Regions from separate parts of the Metabacillus sp. SLBN-84 genome, predicted to be linked through region 2. Evidence: a T-box and tRNA genes for the amino acid it is inferred to sense, from the RefSeq annotation. Region 2 holds a T-box; the other holds one or more tRNA genes.
The links. A T-box is a leader RNA that pairs with one kind of tRNA and senses whether it is charged. The one in region 2 lies ahead of pheS (phenylalanine--tRNA ligase subunit alpha), so its partner is inferred to be a tRNA-Phe.
Positions count from the first base shown of each region.

Region 1: it encodes a tRNA-Phe, which carries the amino acid that the T-box ahead of pheS (phenylalanine--tRNA ligase subunit alpha) is inferred to sense. The anticodon was not compared.

Region 1 covers NZ_JBRJIP010000001.1:120,496-127,741, forward strand. The annotation lists gene dnaB (replicative DNA helicase) at 1-485, shown strand, start outside; gene RKD52_RS00635 (adenylosuccinate synthase) at 1,198-2,484, shown strand; tRNA gene RKD52_RS00640 (tRNA-Phe) at 2,612-2,684, shown strand; gene RKD52_RS00645 (peptidoglycan DD-metalloendopeptidase family protein) at 3,037-4,449, shown strand; gene yycF (response regulator YycF) at 4,664-5,368, shown strand; gene walK (cell wall metabolism sensor histidine kinase WalK) at 5,374-7,218, shown strand; gene RKD52_RS00660 (YycH family regulatory protein) at 7,208-7,246, shown strand, end outside.
Region 2 covers NZ_JBRJIP010000001.1:1,229,517-1,236,762, forward strand. The annotation lists gene RKD52_RS06030 (DUF1294 domain-containing protein) at 1-80, shown strand, start outside; gene RKD52_RS06035 (TVP38/TMEM64 family protein) at 142-726, shown strand; gene RKD52_RS06040 (sigma-w pathway protein ysdB) at 749-1,144, opposite strand; gene RKD52_RS06045 (dUTP diphosphatase) at 1,273-1,761, shown strand; gene RKD52_RS06050 (M42 family metallopeptidase) at 1,824-2,909, shown strand; gene sspI (small acid-soluble spore protein SspI) at 3,061-3,273, opposite strand; gene RKD52_RS06060 (TrmH family RNA methyltransferase) at 3,630-4,382, shown strand; T-box leader at 4,443-4,686, shown strand; gene pheS (phenylalanine--tRNA ligase subunit alpha) at 4,753-5,787, shown strand; gene pheT (phenylalanine--tRNA ligase subunit beta) at 5,802-7,246, shown strand, end outside.

The DNA of each region.
Region 1 (7,246 bases), 1.1 Mb from region 2:
CCGGTATCCGCGTCAGCGACATCCGCGCCAAATGCCGCCGCCTGAAGCAGGAAAGCGGCCTCGGCATGATCCTGATCGATTACCTGCAGCTCATCCAGGGAAGCGGACGTAACAAGGACAACCGTCAGCAGGAAGTATCCGAGATCTCCCGGACACTGAAGTCCCTCGCAAGGGAACTCAAAGTCCCGGTCATCGCCCTTTCCCAGCTTTCCCGCGGCGTTGAGCAGCGTCAGGACAAGCGTCCGATGATGTCCGACATCCGTGAATCCGGAAGTATCGAGCAGGATGCGGATATCGTAGCCTTCCTATACCGGGACGATTACTACGATAAAGAATCCGAAAACAAAAACATCATTGAAATCATCATCGCCAAGCAGCGTAACGGACCGGTCGGCACCGTCAGCCTGGCGTTTGTAAAAGAATACAACAAATTCGTCAACCTGGAACGGCGCTTCGATGATGCCGGCGTGCCACCAGGTGCTTAGAAGCTGTCCTTTGCGGGGCGGCTTTTTTTTGTTTGGGACAGGGCTGCGGATGCATGTATGAAGGATGCGTGCTTTTATTTAGGCGTAATCTTGAAATTTTCAAGTAAACGGCTGTTTGCGGCAAGTAACGGATCGGTTTTTTCTAGTAAAAGAGGTATTCCGGCAAGTATTCCGCATGTGGTGACAAGTAAACGGTCTGAATCACTCTCACACTTCGTTTTTAAGTTGTTTAACTCCAGTGGATTGCAGCGTAAGGCATTTGACTCGTTGTCCAGCTGTAGCGCCCAACTCCTCTGTCAGAACAAAATCCCCCAAAAAGTCAACACCGGACTTTTCGTGTGATTTCTTATCTGACTGCCGGAGCAAAAAGGGAGCTTCCACTTTTCTATGGGATGCAGAGGGAATGGGAGATCCCGCAATGCTTGCCGAGGAAGCTCCTATCCCTCCCCGCGGAAAGCAAATGCCTGGAGCGAAAAGGAACGGGTATGATTGCGCCACATCTTCCCCTGACAAAATGAAACCCCAAATCAGGGGTTAACCTATGAAAAGAGGAACCAAATCACACACAATCACAACATATTACGAACGAAAAGAAAATGAAATCTCATTAATGTTCGTCTTTTCATTGACTTTCCGCCCTTTAACTGGTAGAATTAGCTTGTTTGATTGAGCGAAACTAGAACGTGTTTTAAATAACCGGAGGTGCACATTAATGTCTTCAGTAGTAGTAGTTGGTACACAATGGGGAGATGAAGGAAAAGGCAAAATTACCGATTTCCTTTCCGAAAATGCGGAGGTCATTGCCCGTTATCAAGGCGGAAACAACGCCGGACATACAATTAAATTCAACGGTGAAACATATAAGCTGCACTTAATTCCATCAGGTATCTTTTACAGTGATAAGACCTGTGTAATCGGCAATGGAATGGTCGTTGATCCTAAAGCTCTTATGACGGAGCTTAAATATCTTCACGACCGCGGCGTCAGCACGGACAACCTGCGCATCAGCAACCGCGCGCACGTTATTCTGCCTTATCACCTTAAACTTGATGAAGTGGAAGAAGAGCGCAAAGGCGCGAACAAAATCGGCACAACAAAAAAAGGAATCGGACCTGCTTATATGGACAAAGCAGCGCGCGTCGGCATCCGTATTGCTGACCTCCTTGACCGTGAAGCATTTGAAGAAAAGCTTGCACGCAACCTTGAAGAAAAGAACCGCATGCTTGAAAAGTACTATGAAACAGAAGGCTTCACAATGGAAGAAATTCTTGATGAGTACTATGAGTACGGCCAGCAGTTCAAACAATACGTCTGCGATACAGCCGTTGTGCTGAACGATGCTCTTGACGGCGGCAGACGCGTGCTGTTTGAAGGTGCACAGGGCGTTATGCTTGATATCGACCAGGGCACATATCCGTTCGTTACATCATCAAACCCTGTTGCAGGGGGCGTAACGATCGGTTCAGGCGTCGGCCCGACGAAAATCAACCATGTTGTCGGCGTATCCAAAGCCTACACAACACGTGTTGGAGACGGTCCGTTCCCGACAGAACTTGATAACGAAATCGGCTACCAGATCCGTGAAGTCGGACGCGAGTACGGAACAACAACAGGCCGCGCGCGCCGTGTCGGCTGGTTTGACAGCGTCGTTGTCCGCCACGCACGCCGCGTCAGCGGAATCACAGACCTGTCCCTTAACTCAATTGACGTTCTGACAGGCATTGAAACACTGAAAATCTGTACAGCATACAAATACAAAGGCGAAATCATGGAATCATTCCCTGCAAGCCTTAAAGTCCTTGCTGAATGCGAGCCGGTATACGAAGAGCTTCCAGGCTGGACAGAAGACATCACAGGCGTACGCGACCTCGGAGAACTTCCGCAGAACGCACGCAACTACATCGAGCGCGTATCGCAGCTTACAGGCATTCCGCTTTCCGTCTTCTCTGTCGGTCCTGACAGAACGCAGACAAACGTTGTAAGAAGCGTATACAGCTAAGCCATTGAATCGAAAGGGATCCGTCCCTTTCGATTTTTTAATTATTTTTAAAATAGTCTTGTGTTTGAGCTGTTATTGAACTATAATAATTTAGGTCGGCAGATAATCGCTGATCCATACATACTTCGGCTTGGTAGCTCAGTCGGTAGAGCAAAGGACTGAAAATCCTTGTGTCGGCGGTTCGATTCCGTCCCAAGCCACTACGAAAAGCTTCAGCACTGGGTGCTGAAGCTGGACACAGAAAAAAGACATGATCCTTAATCGGATGCATGTCTTTTTTGTTATGCCTATAGTCGCATAACCGTTACATAAAAGTGCAAATTTTTACATCAAAAACTAAAATATGACATCAATAATACAGAAATGTTACATTTTTGAAAATGGCTAGGTAATAGTCTGATAATATGGTAGGTTAGTAGAGTGGCTAAAAAAGAAATCCGCAAACATAGCACTATAGGCTTATATAGATGATAGATAAAGTACTGATCAGTGGTCAATTGGGAGGAAATTGTATCGTGTTTAAAGCGCATAACTGGATTCGTTGGAAACAACGTGAAGCATACAAACAGCACTATAAAGAAGGCATTATTCGGTCTGACTTTCGCAGGCGCCATGACATTCGGCATGAATGCTTCTGCAGAGGAAAATCTTGAGACCGTTTACCATATTTATCTGGACGGCGAAAGAATCGGAACGGTAGACAGTCAGCAGTTAATTGATGACCTTTCAAAGCAAAAGATTGAAGAGGCCAAAAAAGAGTATAAAGATTATCAATTAACGGTTGAAGAGATGGAAGTAATCCCTGAGCAAATGTTCCGTCCTGCTGCAAGCAACGAGGAAACTCTTGCCAAGCTTAAAGAAGAGCTTAATGTAGCAGCAGACGCAGCTTTACTTAAAATAGATAATCAGACTGTCGGCTACTTCAAGAACAAAGAAGAAGCAGAGAGAGTTCTAAAAGCTTACAAAGCCAAGTACGTTCCGGCTGAACAGGTAGAACAGGCCGAGAAAATGAAGCAGTCCCCACAGCCGCTTCAGCCATTAAAAGAAAATGAATCTCGTATACTAGACGTTTCATTCTCGGGAAAAGTTTCAATTTCAGAGGAGAAAATTTCTCCTGAAGAGGTGCTGACGGCACAGGAAGGCGTAAAGCTTCTTGCAAAAGGCACGCTTGAAGAGAAAAAACACAAAGTAAAAGATGAAGATGTTCTTTCAAAGGTCGCTTCTGAATACAAGCTTTCCGTTGAAGAATTGCTTGCTCTAAATCCGGGTCTGTCAGATGAAAATGTAATCAAGCCTGGTGAGGAACTAAACGTAAAAGACTACAAGCCTTTCACAAATGTCCTAGTAAAAGAAGAGGTTTCAAAAAAAGAAGCCATTGCCTATGAAACAGAAGTGGTTGAAGATTCTTCCATGTTTAAAGGCGACAAAAAAACGAAGCAAGAAGGAAAAGATGGACAGAAGCTTCTTAACTATGTTGTTCACAAGGAAAACGGCAAAGAAGTAAAACGTGAAACGACAAAAGAAGAAACGCTTGCTGAACCGGTAAAAGAAATCATCGTAAAAGGCACAAAAGTGGTTCCTTCACGCGGAAACGGCTCTCTTCAGTGGCCGGCTGTCGGCGGATATGTTTCAAGCAAGCTTGGAACGCGCTGGGGCAAGATGCACAAAGGAATCGACATTGCCCGTCCGAGTGACCGCACAATCAAAGCGGCAGACAACGGCAAGATTATCTCTGCAGGCAATGATGGCGCATACGGGAATAAAGTCGAAATTGATCATGGAAATGGCATGAAGACGGTTTATGCCCACCTTGATTCAATCTCTGTATCGGTTGGCGATACAGTGTCTCAGGGACAGAAAATCGGTGTCATGGGTTCTACCGGCCGCTCAACTGGCGTTCACCTTCACTTTGAAGTCTATGAGAACGGAAAACTGAAAGATCCATTGAAGTATTTAAAGAGATAACCTTGGGCCCTGCCTGAGGTTTTCCTCATTTTTCACATCGGACTTGTATTTATGACTCGGCACTGCGCCGGGTTTTTGTCTTTTTACCGCTGATTTGCCTGACAGAGTTTGGGATATCCTAAAAAGAAACTGCCTGAAAAGATGAATCTGCCTGTCATAAGTGGTAAATTAAGAAGAGAGAACGTAACACCTTATATAAAAGGGGCGATTGGCCGTGGAAAAGAAAATCTTAGTTGTCGATGATGAAAAGCCGATTGCAGATATTCTGCAGTTTAACTTAAAAAAAGAGGGCTACGACGTTTATTGCGCCTATGACGGAAACGAAGCGCTTGAAATGGTCGAAGAAGTGCAGCCTGACTTAATCCTATTAGATATTATGCTTCCGAACAAAGACGGAATGGAAGTCTGCCGCGAGGTCCGTAAAAAATATGAAATTCCGATTATCATGCTGACGGCAAAAGACTCGGAAATTGATAAAGTGCTTGGACTTGAGCTCGGAGCGGATGACTATGTGACGAAGCCTTTCAGCACAAGAGAACTGCTTGCGCGGGTAAAAGCAAATTTAAGAAGACTTCAGGCGCTGCCCCCTGAGCAGCAGTCAGATAAAAACGAAATCGAAATCGGTTCCCTCACGATTCACCCTGATGCTTATGTAGTATCAAAACGCGGGGAAACAATCGAACTGACACACCGCGAGTTCGAACTGCTTCATTATCTGGCTAAGCATATCGGACAGGTCATGACCCGCGAGCATCTTCTCCAGACCGTATGGGGCTATGATTATTTCGGTGATGTGCGCACAGTTGACGTCACGGTCCGCAGACTAAGGGAAAAAATTGAAGACAACCCAAGTCATCCAACATGGATTGTGACAAGACGAGGTGTCGGGTACTACCTGCGAAACCCTGAACAGGAGTAGGATTCATGAATAAAGTTGGTTTTTTCAGATCCATCCATTTCAAATTCGTCATGGTCTATGTCCTGCTGATCATGATTGCCATGCAGATTATCGGTGTCTATTTCGTTCAGCAACTTGAACGGTCCCTCACCGAAAATTTCAATACATCCATCACGCAGCGAATCAATTTCATCAACTACAGCATCGAACAGGAAATGTCCAAGGAGAGGACGGAGGATCCGACCGGAACCCTCCCCACTCTCGAAGAAGACATCACCGCCATACTAAAGGATTTCGCGAAAGATGAAATCCAGGAAATCCGTGTCATCGATAAAAACAGCCGCGTCATTGCAACATCAGATCCGAACAACAGCGACATTATCGGCAAGCGTACGACGGAAGTGCTTGTGAAACGAACGCTTGTCTTTGAAAAGCCTGATGAAAAAGTCTATATAGATAAACCAACAAGCAGGCGCGTGAAAATTTCTTCTACACCGATTAAAAACATCAATCAGGAAACGATTGGCGCCCTCTATCTGGTCGCATCAATGGAAGAAGTCTTCTCCCAAATGCGCGTCATCAACGGGATTCTCGCGACCGGAACTGGTATTTCCTTGGCAATTACGGCACTTCTCGGGGTCTTTCTTGCAAGAACGATTACAAGACCGATGTCCGATATGCGAAAGCAGGCATTGGAGCTTGCGAAGGGGAACTTTTCTCGAAAAGTCCGCGTTTACGGCGAGGATGAAATCGGCCAGCTTGCGGTGACTTTTAACAACCTGACAGACAAGCTTGAAGAAGCCCAGGCATCAACTGAAGGCGAGCGGAAAAAGCTTGCATCCGTGATTGCCCATATGACGGACGGCGTTATCGCGACAAACCGCGCAGGCGATGTGATTCTCGTGAACAGTCCTGCGATCGAAATGCTGAACGTTTCACGTGAAACGGTGCTCGATGTTCCAATCACGAAGGTTCTCGGCATTGACGATGAATATACGTTTGATAGTTTAATTGACCAGCAGGACTCTCTCATCCTTGATGCAAGCACAGAGGACAAACCGTACATCCTTAAGGTTAACTTTTCGACGATTCAGCAGGAACAAAAGCGCATCACCGGTTTAATCGCGGTGATTTACGATATTACGGAGCAGGAGAAAATCGATGAGGAGCGCCGCGAATTTGTTGCGAACGTGTCACATGAGCTCCGGACGCCGCTTACGACGATGCGCAGCTACCTGGAAGCACTTGCCGATGGGGCGTGGGAAGACAGGGACATTGCCCCGCAGTTTTTAAATGTAACTCAGAATGAAACCGAGCGGATGATCCGCCTTGTCAACGATCTTCTGCAGCTGTCAAAGCTCGACAGCAAGGATTACCGCATCAATAAAGAATGGGTCAACTTCACAGCCTTCTTCAATCAGATTATCGACAGGTTTGAAATGACGAAAGAGCAGCATGTCTCCTTCCTTCGCGACCTGCCTGAAGAAAAGCTCTATGTCGATATTGATCCTGATAAAATTACACAGGTGCTCGACAACATTATTTCCAATGCCCTGAAATATTCTCCAGAGGGCGGACTGATTACCTTTAAGACAGAAATCATGGATGACATGCTCCAAATCAGTGTCACAGACCAGGGCATGGGCATTCCAAAAGGAACAGAGCACAAGATTTTTGAGCGGTTTTACCGCGTGGATAAAGCAAGAACGAGAAAGCTTGGCGGCACTGGACTGGGGCTTGCCATCGCAAAAGAAATGATCGGGGCCCATGACGGTGAAATCTGGGCGGAAAGCGTGGAAGGCAAAGGGACAACGATCCTGTTTACCCTTCCATTTACAAGGGATCAAGAGGATGAGTGGGATGAATCGTGAAAATATAAAAACCGTTATATTGGTGCTG
Region 2 (7,246 bases):
GAACGTTTGCGGCAGGTCTTCCGGCATTGATGGTTGTCCATCTCGTTTTGTTCGTCTATTTTCTCTATAAGCTGTCATAAGACAGCCTCCCATCCGATACACTTTAGGGAACGATTCTCACACAGCATCATCAGGGACTGCATGAAAGAGGTGGGAACAATCGATCTTGCTACTTCGGCTGTGGTCAATACCGTCCAGTCTGCGGGATTTCTGGCACCTGTGTTTTTTATCGGCATGCACATTTTGAGGCAGTTTTTGTTCATACCTGTTGTGGCCATTTGTATTGTCGGGGGCATTCTCTTCGGAACAGAATTCGGCACGTTTTATTCCATTATCGGGCTGACTGTTGCGAGCATCACTTTTTATACGCTGTCGAAACAGTTTCCATCCTTCTTAGACCGCTTTTCAGGGCTTAAGAAAAAATGGCTGGGGAATTATACGCGTCTTTCGGTTGGGCAGATTACCGTGCTTCGGATGATTCCGTTCGTGAATTTTTCGCTCTTATCCCTCTGCATTCTGGACAGATCCGGCTCGTTTAAAGAATATGCAAAGCTTTCCTTCTGGACGCATATTCCTGCGGCCTTCTGTTTTACTTCGTTTGGCACTTACTTTGGCAGACTGTCGCTCATTGCGACCATTCTGATCCTCTGCACGCTTATTGTATTTGTCTATTTGCTCAGAGAACGAAGAAGCATTATTAAATGGAACGAATTTTTTCTGAAATAGCCAAAAGCCGTGATCAACAAGGTCACGGCTTTTGTGCTTTTGAGAGAAATTCTCTGACTGGACTCTTCCAGTCAACGGCTGCATGCGGATAGTTTTCTTTCACTTTATCTTCAATAAATTGGAAATCTGAGAAAGAAAGTCCCTGAAGCTTGCTCGGTGTGTCGGTCCAGATGAAAATGGAGACGACTTCAAACGCCTGCTCGGTCGTGCCGAGATATTTTTCGCCTTCAAACCGGACGCCTTTATATGTCAGGAGAAAATTCTTGCGGACATTGCCAGGGTCATCGAGCAGATAAAACCGGTTCTGTTCTTGTGCAAGCTCTAGCTTGCGTTTAGGATTCAGCACGTATTTTGCTAAAGAATAAAGGATGAAAAAGACGAGTGCGAACAGGAGCAGCCGTAGAAAAATAACAATCATAGCAGTGCCTCCAAGACATATTTTGTTACAATACGTATAAGTGCGGCGGAAGGTTTCATATTTCATGAAAAATTTTTGAAGCATGGTTCCTGCAGTGATAAAATTGGCTCTTAGAGGAGAGTGAAATCGTGAATTTAACAAAATTGTTTGAGATGCAGCATACCCTTGACAGCAAAATAGAAAAACAGCATGGCCTAGAGAAGGAATCCCTTATTCACAAGAAGATTCTTGCCCTGTATGTGGAAGTGGGCGAACTTGCGAATGAAACGAGATGCTTCAAATTCTGGAGCCTGAAACCGCCGGCAGAAACAGATGTCATTCTTGAAGAGTATGTGGACGGCGTCCATTTTATTTTGTCTCTTGGAATTGAGATCGGAAAAACGAGTGGAATCGAGATTCAGCCGGATACGGAAGAAAAGTCGCTCACTGCTCATTTTGCCGATGTTTTTAACGCAATTGCCCAGTTTGAAAAGTACTGTACGGATGAACAATTTATCCAGCTGTTCAGCAAATATATGCACCTTGGACAGGCCCTTGGATTTTCAGGAGCCCAGATTGAAGATGCCTATATGAAAAAGAATGAAGTCAACCATGACCGCCAGAAACAGGGTTATTAACATTTTGTATTACTTTCCAGCGTTTAGTATAATAGTAGATAATAAACGAGAGGGGTAAAGGGATGACAAAATTAGACGAAACACTTCAGATGCTGAAGGACCTGACAGATGCAAAGGGAATTCCAGGAAATGAACGCGAACCGAGAGAGGTTATGAAAAACTACATATCAGCCTATGCCGATGAGGTAACAACAGACGGACTTGGAAGTCTGATTGCTAAAAAGACCGGCAAAGAAGGCGGACCGAAGATTATGGTGGCGGGCCACCTTGATGAAGTAGGCTTTATGATCACGCAAATTGATGATAAAGGGTTTCTCCGCTTCCAGACAGTAGGCGGATGGTGGTCACAGGTGATGCTTGCACAGCGTGTAACCATCGTGACGAATAAAGGGGATGTAACAGGTGTGATCGGCTCTAAGCCGCCGCACATCCTGCCTCCTGAAGCAAGGAAAAAAACGGTGGACATTAAAGATATGTTTATTGATATCGGCGCATCTAGCCGCGAGGAAGCAATGGAATTTGGCGTTCGTCCGGGAGATCAGGCTGTTCCTTATTTTGAATTTACCGTGATGAACAATGAGAAGATGCTGCTTGCCAAGGCGTGGGATAACCGCATCGGCTGTGCCATTGCCATTGATGTTCTAAAAGGACTGAAAGATGCGGATCATCCAAACGTTGTCTACGGGGTAGGGACGATTCAGGAAGAAGTAGGACTCCGCGGAGCGCGCACTTCTGCTCATGCCATCCAGCCGGACATCGGATTTGGAGTGGATGTCGGGATTGCGGGCGATACTCCTGGAATCTCTGACAAAGAAGCTTCAAGCAAAATGGGGGAAGGGCCTCAAATCATTCTTTATGATGCATCAATGGTTTCTCATAAAGGGCTTCGCGACTTCGTTACAGGCGTTGCCGATGAAATGAACATTCCATATCAGTTCGATGCAATCGCAGGCGGAGGAACAGACTCAGGTGCAATCCATATGACAGCAAACGGTGTACCTGCACTTTCCATCACCATTGCGACAAGATACATCCATTCCCATGCAGCCATGCTTCACCGCGACGATTACGAAAATGCGGTTAAGCTGATTACAGAGGTTATTAAGCGTCTGGATGAAGAAACAGTTAAAGCTATAACTTTTGACTAAGAAAAGCGTAAGCGCCTTGTTCAGATCAGACAGGCAGAAAAGGGTCACGCAGAAAAATCCGGGTTTAACTTTTTTGCCTGAGCCGTTCTGACGGAGGATCTGGGCGCTGGAGCTGGATCCCATAAAAAAATGCCGGGCAGCCGCCCGGCATTTATTTCTTTTTTAAGCCTTCTTCAAGAATCGTAAGCATTTCATTCTTTTCATCTTCACTTGAATTCTGCCAGATCACTTCAAACAGAACGCCAAGTCCCGGAAGCATTTTTTCTTCTCCGTTTTGGATCGCATCGACAATCGTATCCTCAAGCTGCCCCTGGTCATTGCCCGAAACATTTGAGATAATGGCATTTCGTAAATTTAAATCCATCTGACTCACTCCATTTTTAAAATAGTTGATCTCTGTTTATCGTGCATCACTTTGCTTATTTTATGTATCTTCCGTTAAAATAATAAGAAAAGCCTATAATGTAGAATTGGCAGCTGATTTTACATAGGTACGTTACACTCCAGTGGACTGAAGCGGAAGGCACTTGACTCCTGCGGGATGAAGAGGGCACGGAAGATCCCGCAAGCGCAGCGAGGAAGCTTCAGCACTCCCCGCGGAAAGCAAGTGACTGGAGCGCAAGGAAACGGGTAGAGGTGCAGAAGTTTTTCTATAGCTTCTGATAATAACAAATGAAAATAGATGGGCAGGAAAACCCAACAGCAAAAGGAGCAGGACAATTGAAGCGAATTGAATCCGTACAAAATCAAAAAGTCAAACAATGGCGCAAACTTCACACAAAAAAAGAACGTGATGCATCAGGCACATTTTTAATAGAAGGCATGCATCTCGTGGAAGAAGCCATCAAAAATAAATCAGATATAAAAGAACTGATCCTGTCAGAAGAAACAGCCATCCCAAAACACTGGGATCTAGACAATCTGTCCATCATTTACGTAACAAAAGAAATCATGAAAGCCATTTCCGAAACAGAAACTCCCCAGGGTGCTGCGGCCGTTTGCATCCAGAAGGACAGCGGAAGCATAAGCACATGGAAAAAAGTCATTCTGATTGATGCGCTTCAGGATCCGGGGAACCTTGGAACCATTATCCGGACTGCCGATGCAGCAGGTCTTGACGGCGTCATTCTCGGAGATGGGACAGTTGATCCGTATAACTCAAAAGCAGTGCGCTCCTCACAGGGCTCCATTTTCCATATACCGGTTGTAAGAAAAAAAATGGATGAAGCCATTTCAGAACTGAAGCAGAATGAAGTGTCCATTTACGGAACCTCCCTGCAGAACGGATCCGATTACAGAAAAGCAGAAACCTCCGGACAATTTGCCCTGCTTATCGGCAATGAAGGCAGCGGGGTAAGGGAGGAATGGCTGTCCCTTACCGACCAGAACCTGTACATCCCGATCCTTGGAAAAGCTGAATCCTTAAACGCCGGAGTTGCTGCCGGGATCCTGATGTATCGCCTTGTGAAATAGGCAAAAGCGTGGTTGCATCGCCATCATGAATTCATTATAATAAAAGACAGTTACATACCATGAACAGCGTTGACAGAGAAGAGTAGTCTGCGAAAGCGTCAATCAGGGAGAAAATGCCGGTGACTGTGAGCATTTTTTTGACAGCAGCAGATGAATTCACCTCTTTAGCTGACACCAGGACCATCCGGAAAAATCCCGGGTGTAAAGGTGCTCCGGATCCTATCCGTTATTTATGAACGAAGTGAACAGCATGTTTTTTTGCTGTTAACAAGGGTGGTACCGCGACTGTCAACTCGTCCCTTTTTGGACGGGTTTTTTATTTTGTTCAAAAAAAATCAGGAATCATCTGAAATAAAAGGAGGAAAATACGATGCAGGAGCAATTAAAACAGCTTCAGCTTGAAGCGCTTGAAAAAATTCAGGCAGCAAATGATTTAAAGAGCCTGAATGAGATCCGCGTATCATATTTGGGTAAAAAAGGGCCAATTACAGAAGTTCTTCGCGGGATGGGCAAACTTTCTGCAGAAGAGCGCCCGCTAATGGGAGCTTTGGCAAACGAGGTGCGCGAGAGCATTGCCACAAGCATTTCGGCTAAACAGGAAGGACTTGAGGAAGCGGCAGTTGAAGAGAAGCTTGCAGCTGAAACGATCGATGTGACACTTCCGGGACGTCCTGTACGCACGGGCAATCATCATCCGATTACGTCTGTCATTGAGGAAATTGAGGACCTTTTCCTTAACATGGGCTATTCCGTCGAAGAAGGCCCTGAGGTAGAGACGGATTATTTCAACTTTGAAGCGCTGAATCTTCCAAAAGGACACCCGGCTCGTGATATGCAGGATTCTTTCTACATAACGGAAGAAACGCTGCTTCGTACTCATACGTCACCTGTTCAGGCAAGAACGATGCAGAAATACAAAGGTCAGGGACCAGTGAAAATCATTTGTCCGGGCAAAGTATACCGCCGCGATAATGATGATGCGACACATTCACATCAATTCACGCAAATTGAGGGACTTGTCATTGACGAGAACATCAGCATGAGCGATTTGAAAGGAACACTTGAGGCTTTTGCCAAAAAGATGTTCGGCGAAGAGCGCGAAATCCGTCTGCGCCCAAGCTTTTTCCCGTTTACAGAGCCTTCAGTTGAAGTCGATGTTTCATGCTTCGTGTGCGGCGGCAAAGGCTGCAGTGTTTGCAAAAAGACTGGCTGGATTGAAATTCTCGGTGCAGGAATGGTTCATCCGAATGTGCTTGAAATGGCAGGGTTTGATTCAAAGAAATACAGCGGATTTGCTTTTGGCATGGGACCGGAGCGAATTGCCATGCTGAAATACGGCATCGATGACATCCGTCATTTTTACACGAACGACATGCGTTTTCTGAAACAATTTAAAAGAGCATAAAAGGAGGGTTCCAAATGTTTGTTTCCTATAAATGGCTGCAGGATTACGTGGATCTCAGCGGAATCCCGGCAGAAGAACTGGCAGAGAAAATCACCCGAAGCGGAATTGAAGTAGAGGGTGTAGAGGTTTTAAATGAAGGGATGAGCGGTGTAGTCGTCGGGCATGTGCTTGAAAAAGAGCAGCACCCGAATGCAGATAAGCTCAACAAATGTCTGGTCGATACAGGCGGCGAGAACCCTGTTCAAATCATTTGCGGAGCTGCAAATGTCGATAAAGGGCAAAAAGTAGCAGTAGCCACAGTAGGCGCGGTACTTCCGGGTAACTTTAAAATCAAAAAAGCAAAGCTTCGCGGCGAAGAGTCAAACGGAATGATCTGTTCTCTTCAGGAACTGGGCTTTGAATCAAAAACCGTTGCAAAAGAGTATTCGGAAGGCATCTTTGTCTTTCCAAACGATGCTGAGCCTGGAAAAGATGCTCTTGCAGAACTTGGGCGTGATGACCAGATTCTTGAGCTTGGTCTTACCCCTAACCGCTCAGACTGCCTGAGCATGCTTGGCGTCGCGCATGAAGTAGCGGCTATTTTGGGCCGAAGCGTAACGTACCCTGACTTGACGCATGATGAAGGTTCAGAGAAGGCATCTGAGAGCATTACTGTCTCCGTTGAAGCAAAAGAAGAGAATCCGCTGTATGTGGCAAAAGTGATTCGCAATGTGAAGATTGCCCCGTCTCCGCTCTGGCTGCAGACAAGACTGATGGCTGCAGGCATCCGTCCGCACAACAATGTGGTGGATATCACGAACTACGTACTCCTCGAGTACGGACAGCCGCTTCATGCCTTTGACTATGACCGTTTAGGCTCAAAAGAAATTCTTGTCCGCATGGCAAAAGACGGCGAAGAAATCGTGACACTTGATGGACAAAAACGCACGCTTACTCCGGAGCACCTTGTCATTACTAACGGAACTGTGCCGGTTGCACTCGCGGGTGTAATGGGCGGAGAGAATTCGGAAGTTCATTCCGATACAACGGCTGTTCTTCTTGAATCTGCGTACTTCAACGGCCAGACTGTAAGAAAATCGTCCAAAGATCACGGATTAAGAAGTGAAGCAAGTGCGCGCTTTGAAAAAGGCGTCGATCCGAACCGAGTTCGTGCTGCAGCAGAACGCGCTGCCCAGCTGATGGTGGAGCTTGCGGGGGGAGAAGTTCTTTCGGGATCGGCTGAGGTGAATTATCTTGAAGCTGAACCTGCGGTCGTGACCGTTCACATCGATAAAATTAACCGTGTGCTCGGCATGAACATTTCAGGTTCGGAGATGCAGTCCATCTTTACACGTCTTGGATTTGAAGTGCAGGAGGATAACGGCGCCTTCACGGTAACTGTGCCTACAAGACGCGGAGATATTACAATCGAGGAAGACCTGATTGAAGAAGTTGCAAGACTGTACGGCTATGACAACAT